Regions from separate parts of the Suttonella sp. R2A3 genome, predicted to be linked through region 1. Evidence: riboswitches for the same ligand, from Rfam matches in the RefSeq annotation. Region 1 holds a riboswitch; the other holds the start of a gene.

Region 1 (5,497 bases):
AGCTCAGCCGTCTCACCAATCACAATACCCATACCATGATCGATGAATAAGCGATGCCCGGCTTCTACTGCTGGGTGGATTTCCACGCCAGTGACCCAACGTGACATATTTGCGAGCAAACGCGCCAGCCAGCGCCAGCCGGATACCCAAAGCGCGTGTTGCAAGCGATAACTCGCTACCGCCCAAAAACCGGTGTGTAGCGTGAGTACCGCAAAACTGCTTTTTGTCGCCGGATCGCGCTCTTTGACGACAGCAAAATCTTCTTTAACTCGTTGAAACCAAATCATGCGTTGTTTTTATAATCCTTTTTAACAAATGGAAGCGGGACAATCTGTACTTTAATTGCTTTGTTGCGCACCATAGCAAACAGTTCGGGTTTCGCCTCGGCGACATCGCTGGCAACATAACCCATCGCAATCGGCGCACCCACGCTGGCTCCAAAACCGCCACTGGTCACCTCACCAACCGTCCGACCGTCCAGGTCTTCAATCGGCGCCCCAGCGCGCACTGGCGCACGGCCATCGATGGCTAGCCCAACACGCTTACGTGCGGCACCTTGCTCGATTTGTTCTCCAATAATCGCAGCACCTGGGTAATCCCCTGCGCGCTCGCCACCAGGACGACGCACTTTCTGAATCGCCCAAGTCAGGTTCGCTTCAACCGGCGTGGTGGTGGTATCAATATCATTACCGTATAAACACAGCCCTGCTTCTAAACGCAGACTATCGCGCGCACCTAACCCCACTGGTCGCACGCGTTCATCAGCAAGCAATTTATCAGCGAGTGCCACCGCGATCTCGTTAGGCACGGATAACTCAAACCCATCTTCACCGGTATAACCAGAACGGCTTACCCAGCAAGATACACCTAATAATTCGTATTCCCCACCGCGCATAAAGCTTAATTCACGTACCGCTGGGTTTAACTCTGCCAAAGCATCCACCGCTTCAGGGCCTTGTAAGGCGAATAACGCGCGCTCTGGCCACCAGCTGACCGTACACTCTGGTAAACCCGCTTGCAATTTAGCAAAATCCGCGTCTTTACACGCCGCATTAACCACCACATAAAAATCATCAGCACGCTTGGTGAGCATTAAATCATCATCAATCGTACCTTGTTCGTTGGTCAGTAGCCCGTAGCGTTGCTGGCCTTCTGCTAAAATTTGCGCATCGACTGGCAACAGGCGCTCTAAGGCGCTTGCTACATCCGCACCTTGCACCAAAATCTGTCCCATATGTGACACATCAAACAAGCCTGCGTGTTCGCGTGTCCATAGATGTTCTTTAACAATCCCATCTGTATATTGCACCGGCATCATATAGCCCGCAAATGGGACCATTTTTGCCCCTTGAGCAATATGCCAGTCATATAACGCGGTTTGTTTTCCCTCAGCCATCTCTACTCCTCATAAAACAGTGCTAATAAACTTGCATAGCGTATCATGCTTTAGTCGTTAGCCGGATGAGAAAATAACGGATTAACTTGAATTCATGTGTTCATATTGCTAGAATTCCAGCGCTTAACAGTTGTTTTAAGGAATTTATGTCTAAAGAAGAAAATATTGAGATGATGGGTACGGTGATTGAAACCTTACCAAACACGATGTTTCGTGTAGAGTTAGAAAACGGCCATCAAATCAACGCGCACATCTCTGGGCGCATGCGTAAACACTATATTCGTATTTTAACCGGCGATAAAGTCAAAGTAGAAATGACCCCTTATGACCTTAGCAAAGGTCGCATTATTTTCCGCGAAAAATAGTCCTCATCGGGGTGATACCCTCTCATCACCCTTTTCGCGCAATCGCGCAGATGCACTTCAGCATCATCTAAACAACTCAATGTCAAAGAACATGCTTTTGTTCCATGTTCGAAGGAATTGTTATGACGAGTGAACGCACCAAACATCTTCACCTCGGTAAATTTGATGCCGATATGGAGCTCCATAATAAAAACCCCGAACACATACCAGATACCCGCATCGATAAATTCACCTTCACCATGGTTTTGGTGATTCTACTTTCCGTATCCATACCGCTTATTTTATTCCCGGATCAAGGCAAAGCCTGGGTATCAGCGGCACGTAGTTTTGTGACTGATAATTTTGGCGTTGCCTATTTAGCCTTTGGTGCCACCGCCCTGCTGTTTGTGACCTATATTTCCTTTTCTGATATCGGCAACATCAAACTCGGCAAGCCTGAAGACGACAAAGAATTCTCTAACGCCTCATGGGCGGCAATGATGTTCTGTGGCGGGATCGGCGCCAGTATCCTCTACTGGGGTTTGATTGAATGGGCTTACTACTATCAGGGCCCTCCGTTTGGTATCGAGCCTGGTTCAGCAGAAGCGATCCAATGGGCAAGTACCTACGGTATGTTCCACTGGGGACCAATTGCCTGGTCGATTTATTTAGTCCCTGCGATTCCGATTGCTTACTTTTATTATGTACGCCAAACTCCGGTACTCAAAGTCAGCCAGAGCTTAATGCCGCTGGTTGGTGAAAAATTTGCCCTGAGTAAGTGGGGGAAAATGTTTGATGTGTTCTTCGTCTTCGGCATGGTTGGCGGTGGCGCAACCACACTTGGCTTAGCCTCGCCGCTGATCACAGAAGGCCTACACGAACTGATCGGCACACCAACTGGTGCTGGCACCGCTGGCAATTGGATGCGTCTTTTCGTGCTGCTCGGAACTACTGCGATATTTGCCTATAGCGCCTATCAAGGCTTGAAGAGCGGCATCCAGCGCTTATCCAACATTAACTTTTATCTCGCGATGGCGTTGCTGCTATTTGTCTTAGTGGTCGGACCTACGGTGTTTATTCTCAATACCGGTTTAGAAGGCCTCGGGCGCTCATTGGGCAACCTATTTACGATGATGACCACCATCAACCCATTTCGTGATCATGCCGAGCTTGGTTTTTCGACCAGTACGTTCGCGCAAGATTGGACTGTATTTTATTGGGCCTGGTGGATTGTGTTTGCACCAACCGTTGGCCTGTTTATCGCGCGTATTTCAAAAGGACGCACGATTCGTCAAATGGTGGTTGGGGCAATTTTCTTTGGCTCGCTGGGCTGCGCCATTTTCTTCACCATTTTGGGTAACTACGGGCTCTATTTACAAATCAACGGCGATTTAGATGTCATCAATATCTTGAATGACCAAGGTGCGACAGCGGCGATTTTCGGTATTTTGTCTTATCTGCCGATGCATTATTTAGTGATTGCGGTCTTTACCTTCTTGGCGGTTATTTTCACCGCAACCACCTTTGACAGTATTTCTTATATTCTCGCCTCGGTGGTACAACACGAAGTGGATGATGAACCACACCGCTGGAACCGCCTATTCTGGGCATTCACCCTCTGTTTCTTACCAGCAATCTTAATGTTTATGGGCGACTTATCCACCCTGCAAACCGCTTCAATTTTTGCCGGTGCACCACTAATTATCATCTTAGGGATGATGATGCTCTCGTGCATTCGTGCGGCAAAATATGATTTGCGCTACCAGCCAGATTATGAATTGAGCACCATTCATATTGAAGACCTTGCTGATAATGCTCCTTGGGAAGCTGGCGAAACCTCGGATGCCCCAGAAGGCTCTGTGCTCCACCAAGAAGCTGAATGGGCAGAGATGCGTGAGGAAAAAGCGCAAGAAGAAGATGATGACACACCCAATCAATCACTTTAGCCCTTATTACAACCACACTAAGCCCGGCAATCTGTCGGGCTTTTTTTCATCTGGACATCATCGAGCTAAGCGATTATCCTAAGCGCTGATTTGTCGGGGTGCGCCACTGGCGCTGAGAAATACCCGTGAACCTGATCCGGCTCGTACCGGCGTAGGAAACAAACGCTATCTCGCTAACTTTCTTCCCTCCGTGCGACCGGTTCATTTTTGAACAGGGAGCAACTATGTCCACAGCTATTGCTTTAACCATTGCCGGTTCTGATTCTGGTGGTGGCGCTGGCATTCAAGCCGATTTAAAAACGTTTTCTGCGCTTGGCGTATTTGGCACCAGCGCCATCACTGCGATTACCGCACAAAACACCCTGGCGGTAACCGCCATCGAAGGCATCAGCCAAGCCACGATCCGCGCACAAATTGATGCTGTTTTTGCCGATATTCGTCCGCAAGCGGTAAAAATTGGCATGCTTGGTAATGCAGAAACGATTAACACCGTTGCCGAGGCATTGCGTGAGCATCAACCCAAATACATTGTGCTCGACCCGGTCATGATCGCGAAAAGCGGCGATGCCCTGCTCGAACAAAGCGCCATCACCGCCCTGAAAAAACAGCTTATCCCACTGGCTTCAATCATCACGCCCAACATCCCCGAAGCCGCGGTACTACTTAAGCAAAACATCGATAATGAAGCAGACATGCAATCCGCTGCGCAAGCGTTGCTGGATATGGGTTGCCAAGCAGTTCTACTTAAAGGTGGGCACCTCAAGGATGCACAAAGCCGTGATTATTTGACTGATACCTTAACGCAACAATGGTTTAGCAGCGAGCGTCACCCCACACGCAACACCCACGGCACAGGCTGCACCCTTTCCGCCGCGATTGCCGCCGGACTAAGCAAAGGGTTGCCATTAGTTGAGGCGATTACTGAAGCCAAAGCCTATATTGATGCCGCGATTCGCGCTGCTGATTCGCTCAATATTGGTAGCGGTCATGGCCCTGTACACCATTTTCACCGCTGGTGGTAGATGCACACTATCGTTATTGAAGATTTACACATCCATCACGCGCACAACACCATTTTTTCCGGCCTCAATCAGTCATTCACCGGCGGTCTATGGCATGTGATTGTTGGACGTTCGGGTTGTGGTAAAACCACATTACTCAACGCCATTGCCGGATTGACGCCCCATCAAGGACACATCCACAATGGGCAAGGCAAAGCGCTAACCGATCAACTGGCATGGATAGGCCAGCAAGACCAGCTATTACCGTGGCTGAATGTCGTGGAAAATATCCGCTTGGGCTATCGCCTACGTCATCAAGCCGCCCCCGATATAGCCCCATTACTTGATGAATTAGACATCCGCACACTCAGCAAGCGTTACCCACACCAACTTTCTGGGGGACAACGCCAGCGTGTGGCCTTAGCACGAACACTCCTGGAACAACGCCATATCATCTTGCTTGATGAACCGTTCTCCGCCCTTGACGCCCTCACACGTCATCAATTACAAACCCTCGCCGCACGCCTACTCAAAGGAAAAACCGTGCTGATGATTACCCATGACCCCAGCGAAGCATTGCGCTTAGCTGATCGACTGTATGTGATGGCGCATAGCCCCGCCACGCTTACACCACTCCCCCTACCTGATACCGAACCACCGCGTGCGCTCAGTCAACCTGAACTTAGTACACACAGCGAAGCACTCTATCACGCATTGGCAGAGACGCCATGCTAAAACGTAGCACTCGCCCATTGCTATTGTTGCTCGGCCTGCTCGGCCTGTGGCAGCTATTGGTATGGCTAAGCGGTG
Region 2 (5,497 bases), 970 kb from region 1:
GCTAGGGTGGGTGTGCGCATTGCCGGGCTCTGATGGCGTAACGTTGGCGCTTTGCTGGGTAATAAGGCGAGTAAAACCAATAACATCAAGGTTTGCACAAGTGCCAGTTGTGCAGCCAAAGGAAGATTGAATTCATATTTAACCGCCTGATAAATGGCTAATTCGAGGTTGGCATTACGCGGATTACCACCCAGCACTAAAAGTACGGTAAAGCTGGTAAAACACAGCATAAATACCAAGCCAGCTGCATGCGTTAGAGCGGGACGTAGTAGCGGTAAAACTACCTGAAATAGGTAGGTCAGGCGTGGTAAGCGCAGCAGCAAACGCTGGCGTCGGTAGTGCTCAGGAACTGCTTCAGCGCTTGGTAGTAGCAGTAGTGCAATGAGTGGCGCGTTGAGTGCGACATGGGCGATGATGATGCCGTGAAAACCACGTAATCGCCAGCCGCTATCGAGCCAGCTGGTGACACTCTGGCTGATTTGGATCAGCGCGAGGATAAAGATCAGCGTTGGGATGATGGTGGTGAGCGGCAGTAAGTGGCGCAACCATTGCCAACGACCAAAAAGCGCCGCCCATAGTAGCGGTAGCGCACAAGCCACGCTGATTAGGGTGGAAAGAACCGCTTGTTTTAAGCTGAAGCTAATGGTGTGGGCAATCCATGGATCCTGCCATAGCTGAAATAAGTTCGCCTCGCTCGGCGCGTAACGCCACACCACCCACAAGGTGGCAAGCAATAAGCCTGCGATAAACGTGCGGGCGATATGGGCGCTAATGTGCATGGATGATTGCTGCGACGAGTGTTTTGCGAATCTATGAACAGAAAGTTTGAGCTGTTATCAAGGTGCGAGCAGTACGCTTTTCCAGGTCGCTAACCAACTCGGCATCTTCTGCGCTACGTCTTTTGGCGCGAGATTAATCCCTTGTGGGCGTGGTGCGTTGTTGAAGGTATCTGGAAGGGGTACGTTGTCGACAACCGGATACATCCAATTGCTCAAAGCAATTTCCTTTTGCACTGCAGGGGCAGTCAGATAGCGTAAAAACGCTTCACCTAGCGCGGCCTCATCGGCTTGCTTTAAGGCCACCGCGTATTCGATTTGTTCATAATGTGGGTGGTCGAAAATCAGCGCAGTATATTGGTCGTCGTTTTCAACGATCTGATGATAGATAGGTGAGGTGGTGTAGCTCAGCACCATATCCACTTCACCATTGGTAAATAAGCTATAGGCTTCCGACCAGCCGCCGGTGACGGCAGAAAGCTTTGGTTTGATGTTTGTCCAGAATGTTTTAGCATCTGTTGTTTCGCTTTCTGCCCAAGCAAGCATGGAAGCGCCAACACTGCTGCTGCGCGGATCTTCTACGGCAATCGTAAAGGTGTTGTCAGCGCTTGCGAGTGCGTTCAAGCTGTCAAAACTTGGTAAGGTAGCATCCTTGCGGGTAACAAACGCTAAATAGCCAAAATCAAAAGGCACCGCTTGTTTAGTTTCACCAAAACGGGTGGAAATTGGGGTGTTGAGTGTCGCGATAAGGCCCGTATCAAGGGCTTCTGCAATACTCTGATTATCCAAGCCAATAATCAAATCCGCATCCAACGCTTCGCCCTCAAGCTGCAAGCGTCGCAGCATCATGACGCTGTCTTCGGCGCTGATCCAATTGATTGTACAGTCGCAAGCTTCTTCAAATGCAGCGGTAATTTTTGGCGCAGGCCCCCAGTCGGAGTTAAACGAACTGTAGGTTAGGATGTCGAGTTGGGTGGCGTTGGCTTGAATCGACAAGGCCGCAATCGTTGCTGTGATGATGCGTTTCATGTTCCCTCCGGTAGGATTATCTACATCAGGTTAATGGGTGTGTTCTCAGCCGCTCAGAATAAGCAGCACCCCTTTAATTATCATGCCTGAAAAAAACAGCGTCGTAAACGCAACGGGCAATAAATCTTTGCATCCTTGCCTGCTGCGTTCTACTATAGCGCTATTTGCATGAGGGTCTGAGTATGAGTAGTTACCTTTTTACTTCTGAGTCGGTATCTGAAGGGCATCCTGATAAAATTGCCGATCAGATTTCTGATGTCGTCCTGGACGCGATTTTAGAGCAGGATAAACACGCACGCGTGGCGTGTGAAACGCTGATTAAAACCGGTATGGTGGTGGTCGCTGGCGAAGTGAGCACCAGTGCCTGGGTTGATCTAGAAGATTTGGTGCGCAAAACCATTCAAGATATCGGCTATACCAGCTCGGATGTAGGTTTTGATGGTGCGACGTGTGCGGTGCTGAATGCGATTGGTAAACAGTCGCCGGATATTGCCCAAGGCGTGGATCGCGATGAGGCACGCGCGCAAGGTGCAGGCGATCAAGGGTTGATGTTTGGCTATGCGTGTCGGGAAACCGAAACGCTGATGCCAGCACCAATTACCTACGCCCACCGTTTAGTCGAGCGGCAGGCACAACTGCGACGCGAAAAGGTCCTGCCGTGGTTACGGCCAGATGCGAAAAGTCAGGTCACGTTTCGCTATCAAGACGGCAATATCGTTGGTATTGATACCGTCGTACTCTCCACCCAACACGATCCAGATATTAAACAAGATGATTTGTGCGAAGCAGTACGCGAGCTGATTATTGATCAGGTGCTGCCGAGCGAATGGTTGGATGATAAAACGCGCTACCACATTAATCCGACGGGGCAATTTATCATCGGCGGGCCGGTGGGCGATTGTGGCTTAACCGGACGCAAAATTATTGTTGATACCTATGGTGGCGCAGCGCACCATGGTGGTGGTGCATTTTCTGGTAAAGACCCATCGAAAGTGGATCGTAGTGCGGCCTATGCGGCACGCTATGTGGCGAAAAATGTGGTTGCCGCTGGTTTGGCTGATCGCTGTGAGGTGCAAATTTCTTATGCGATTGGGGTTGCCGAGCCAACCTCAATTTGGGTCAATACCTTTGGCACTGGCCATATCGCGGATGAAGAAATCATCAAACGGGTGCGTGCGAATTTTGATCTCACCCCGTACGGGATCATCGACATGCTCGATCTGGTACGACCGATTTATCAACCTACCGCAGCTTATGGCCATTTTGGTCGCGAATTGCCTGAATTTAGCTGGGAGAAAACCGACCGCGCGGAGGCGTTAACATAACCGCGTTTCACAAAAGATTGAAAGATCGCATTTTTACGGCATAATAAGCTGAGTTTATATTCAATACATATTACTTTAAGATAGGGAGATGATGATGAATAGTGTAGTGCTCTTGTTAGTCGGCCTTGCAGGTATGGCGGGAGGGTTTTTCTTTTACTCACGTTTTATTGCCAATAAAATCTTTAAATTAGATCCGACTTTTGAAACGCCGGCGCATGCCATGCAAGATGGTGTGGACTATGTGCCGACCAATAAATACGTATTGTGGGGACACCACTTTACTTCTGTAGCGGGTGCTGCACCGATTATCGGTCCGGCGATTGCGGTCATCTGGGGTTGGTTGCCGGCCTTTTTGTGGGTCATTTTAGGCACCATCTTTATGGCTGGTGTTCATGATATGGCGGCGATTTGGGCGAGTGTGCGTAATCGTGGGCAATCGATGGGCGCGGTTGTTGGTAACGTGGTTGGTGGGCGCGCGCGTGCCTTGCTGATGATTGTTATCTTCCTGTTGTTGCTGATGGTAAACACCGCTTTTGGTACGGTTATCGCACGGATGATGGTGAGCACGCCATCAGCGGTTGTGCCTGTTTGGGGTGCGCTCATTGTTGCCTTTATGATTGGCCAGGCGATTTATCGTTATAAGCTTTCACTACCGCTAGTGTCAATTGTTGGCGTGGTCGCGCTGTATTTCTTAATCTGGTTAGGGCCAAAAGTGCCGATTACTTTACCTAGCGAAATGCTTGGCATGAGTGATATTGGCTGGTGGATCATTATTCTATTCACCTACGCAGCGATTGCCTCACTGTTACCGGTTTGGATGCTCCTTCAGCCGCGTGATTATATTAACGGTCTGCAGTTATTTGTCGGTCTGGGTGTGTTGTATGTCTCTATTCTTCTCTTTGCACCAGATGTGGTTGCTCCTGCGGTCAATCAGAACCTGCCAGATGGGACGCCTTCGATTGTGCCGCTGTTGTTTGTGACGATTGCTTGTGGGGCTATTTCCGGCTTCCACGGCTTAGTATCGGCAGGTACCACAGCCAAACAAATTAACAAAGAAACCGATATTCGCTTTGTCGGGTATTTTGGTGCCGTAGGCGAAGGGATGTTGGCATTAAGTGCGATCATTGCTGCTACTGCTGGTTTTGCTGCGCTCGCTGATTGGGAAGCTGTCTATAGCGCCTTTGGTAAAGGTAGCGTGGGTGCGTTTATCCAAGGTGGCGCGGAAATCATGAACCAAGGTGTGGGCTTAGATAAAGAATTATCTGTCACTATGCTCACGGTTATGGCGGCGCTCTTTGCAGGTACTACTATGGATACTGGGGTGCGTTTACAACGCTATATCGTTCAAGAATTTGGTGAGATTTATCGCTTGCCTGTGCTCAATAACGGTGTGATTGCTACCTTAGCTGCAGTCATTATCTGTGTCTTGTTAGTCTTTGGTACTGGCGGTAGCGATGGCGCTGGTGGTTTAACCATCTGGCCATTGTTTGGCACAACCAACCAGTTGATGGCAGGTTTGACTTTGTTGATCGTATCAGTGATGTTGCTGCGTCGTGGTATTAAGAGTTGGTACACCTTGTTGCCAATGGTCTTCTTGTTATTGATGACCATGTTGGCTTTAGTCACCCAGCTCGGAAGCTTCTACGCTAAAGAGCAGTGGCTACTGTTGGTGCTCGATGTGATTATTCTCGTAGCCGCGATACTGGTTTCACTAGAATGTGCTTCAGTGCTGCGCAAAGAGTGGCCAAAAAAAGCCAATAACGCCGCTTGATGTTTGATCGCCTTCCTGCACCTTTCTGATGAATGGTGCAGGGAGGGATCAATTTAGGTCAGTTTTGGAAATGGTAAGGCTGATTATATGAGTAAACCTAGTTTTGAAGCGTGGCGAGAGAAATGGCAAGCGTTTTCTGATGGGTTGCATGAGTTCTATTATGCCCCTTACCGTCAAACGCTTGCTCGAGCCGCGCGAGATGAAGAAGATTTATTCATGATGATGCTGTTTGCTGAAAGTTTAGGGGTACCTAATCCTGTGGCTTTTTATGCTTTGGAATTACAACCGATCTTTCTTGAGCAGTTCCACGACTGGCATACCCGTATGGGGATTGAAAAATCCCCATTTGATCATTTTGGATGTTGCTAATGGGACTCCTGCAAACCCTTGATGCCCATTCGGTGATTTTTGTCGGCGGCAAAGGCGGGGTGGGTAAAACCACTAGCGCAGCGGCTTTGGCGGTGCATTTTGCACAACAAAAGCGCAAAACGCTGATTATTTCCACCGATCCGGCGCACAGTTTGGGTGATGCGTTTGCGACAAAATTATCGCATGAAGCCACGACTATTGATGATTATCTTACGGCGATCGAGCTT

What was found. A riboswitch is a leader RNA that binds a small molecule or an ion and turns the genes downstream of it on or off. The one in region 1 is predicted to bind thiamine pyrophosphate.
Region 2: it holds a riboswitch for thiamine pyrophosphate, as region 1 does, so the genes downstream of both, L0B52_RS08750 (thiamine ABC transporter substrate binding subunit) here and thiD (bifunctional hydroxymethylpyrimidine kinase/phosphomethylpyrimidine kinase) in region 1, are expected to answer to the same signal.

Annotation. Positions count from the first base shown of each region.
Region 1 is NZ_CP090975.1:796,323-801,819, forward strand. Features, by position in the region: gene cysE (serine O-acetyltransferase) at 1-287, opposite strand, end outside; gene gcvT (glycine cleavage system aminomethyltransferase GcvT) at 284-1,396, opposite strand; gene infA (translation initiation factor IF-1) at 1,543-1,761, shown strand; gene L0B52_RS03785 (BCCT family transporter) at 1,935-3,686, shown strand; TPP riboswitch at 3,771-3,861, shown strand; gene thiD (bifunctional hydroxymethylpyrimidine kinase/phosphomethylpyrimidine kinase) at 3,911-4,708, shown strand; gene L0B52_RS03795 (ABC transporter ATP-binding protein) at 4,709-5,422, shown strand; gene L0B52_RS03800 (ABC transporter permease) at 5,416-5,497, shown strand, end outside.
Region 2 is NZ_CP090975.1:1,815,752-1,821,248, forward strand. Features, by position in the region: gene L0B52_RS08745 (ABC transporter permease subunit) at 1-779, opposite strand, end outside; gene L0B52_RS08750 (thiamine ABC transporter substrate binding subunit) at 837-1,805, opposite strand; TPP riboswitch at 1,789-1,888, opposite strand; gene metK (methionine adenosyltransferase) at 1,988-3,130, shown strand; gene L0B52_RS08760 (carbon starvation protein A) at 3,225-4,901, shown strand; gene L0B52_RS08765 (cory-CC-star protein) at 4,989-5,270, shown strand; gene L0B52_RS08770 (ArsA family ATPase) at 5,270-5,497, shown strand, end outside.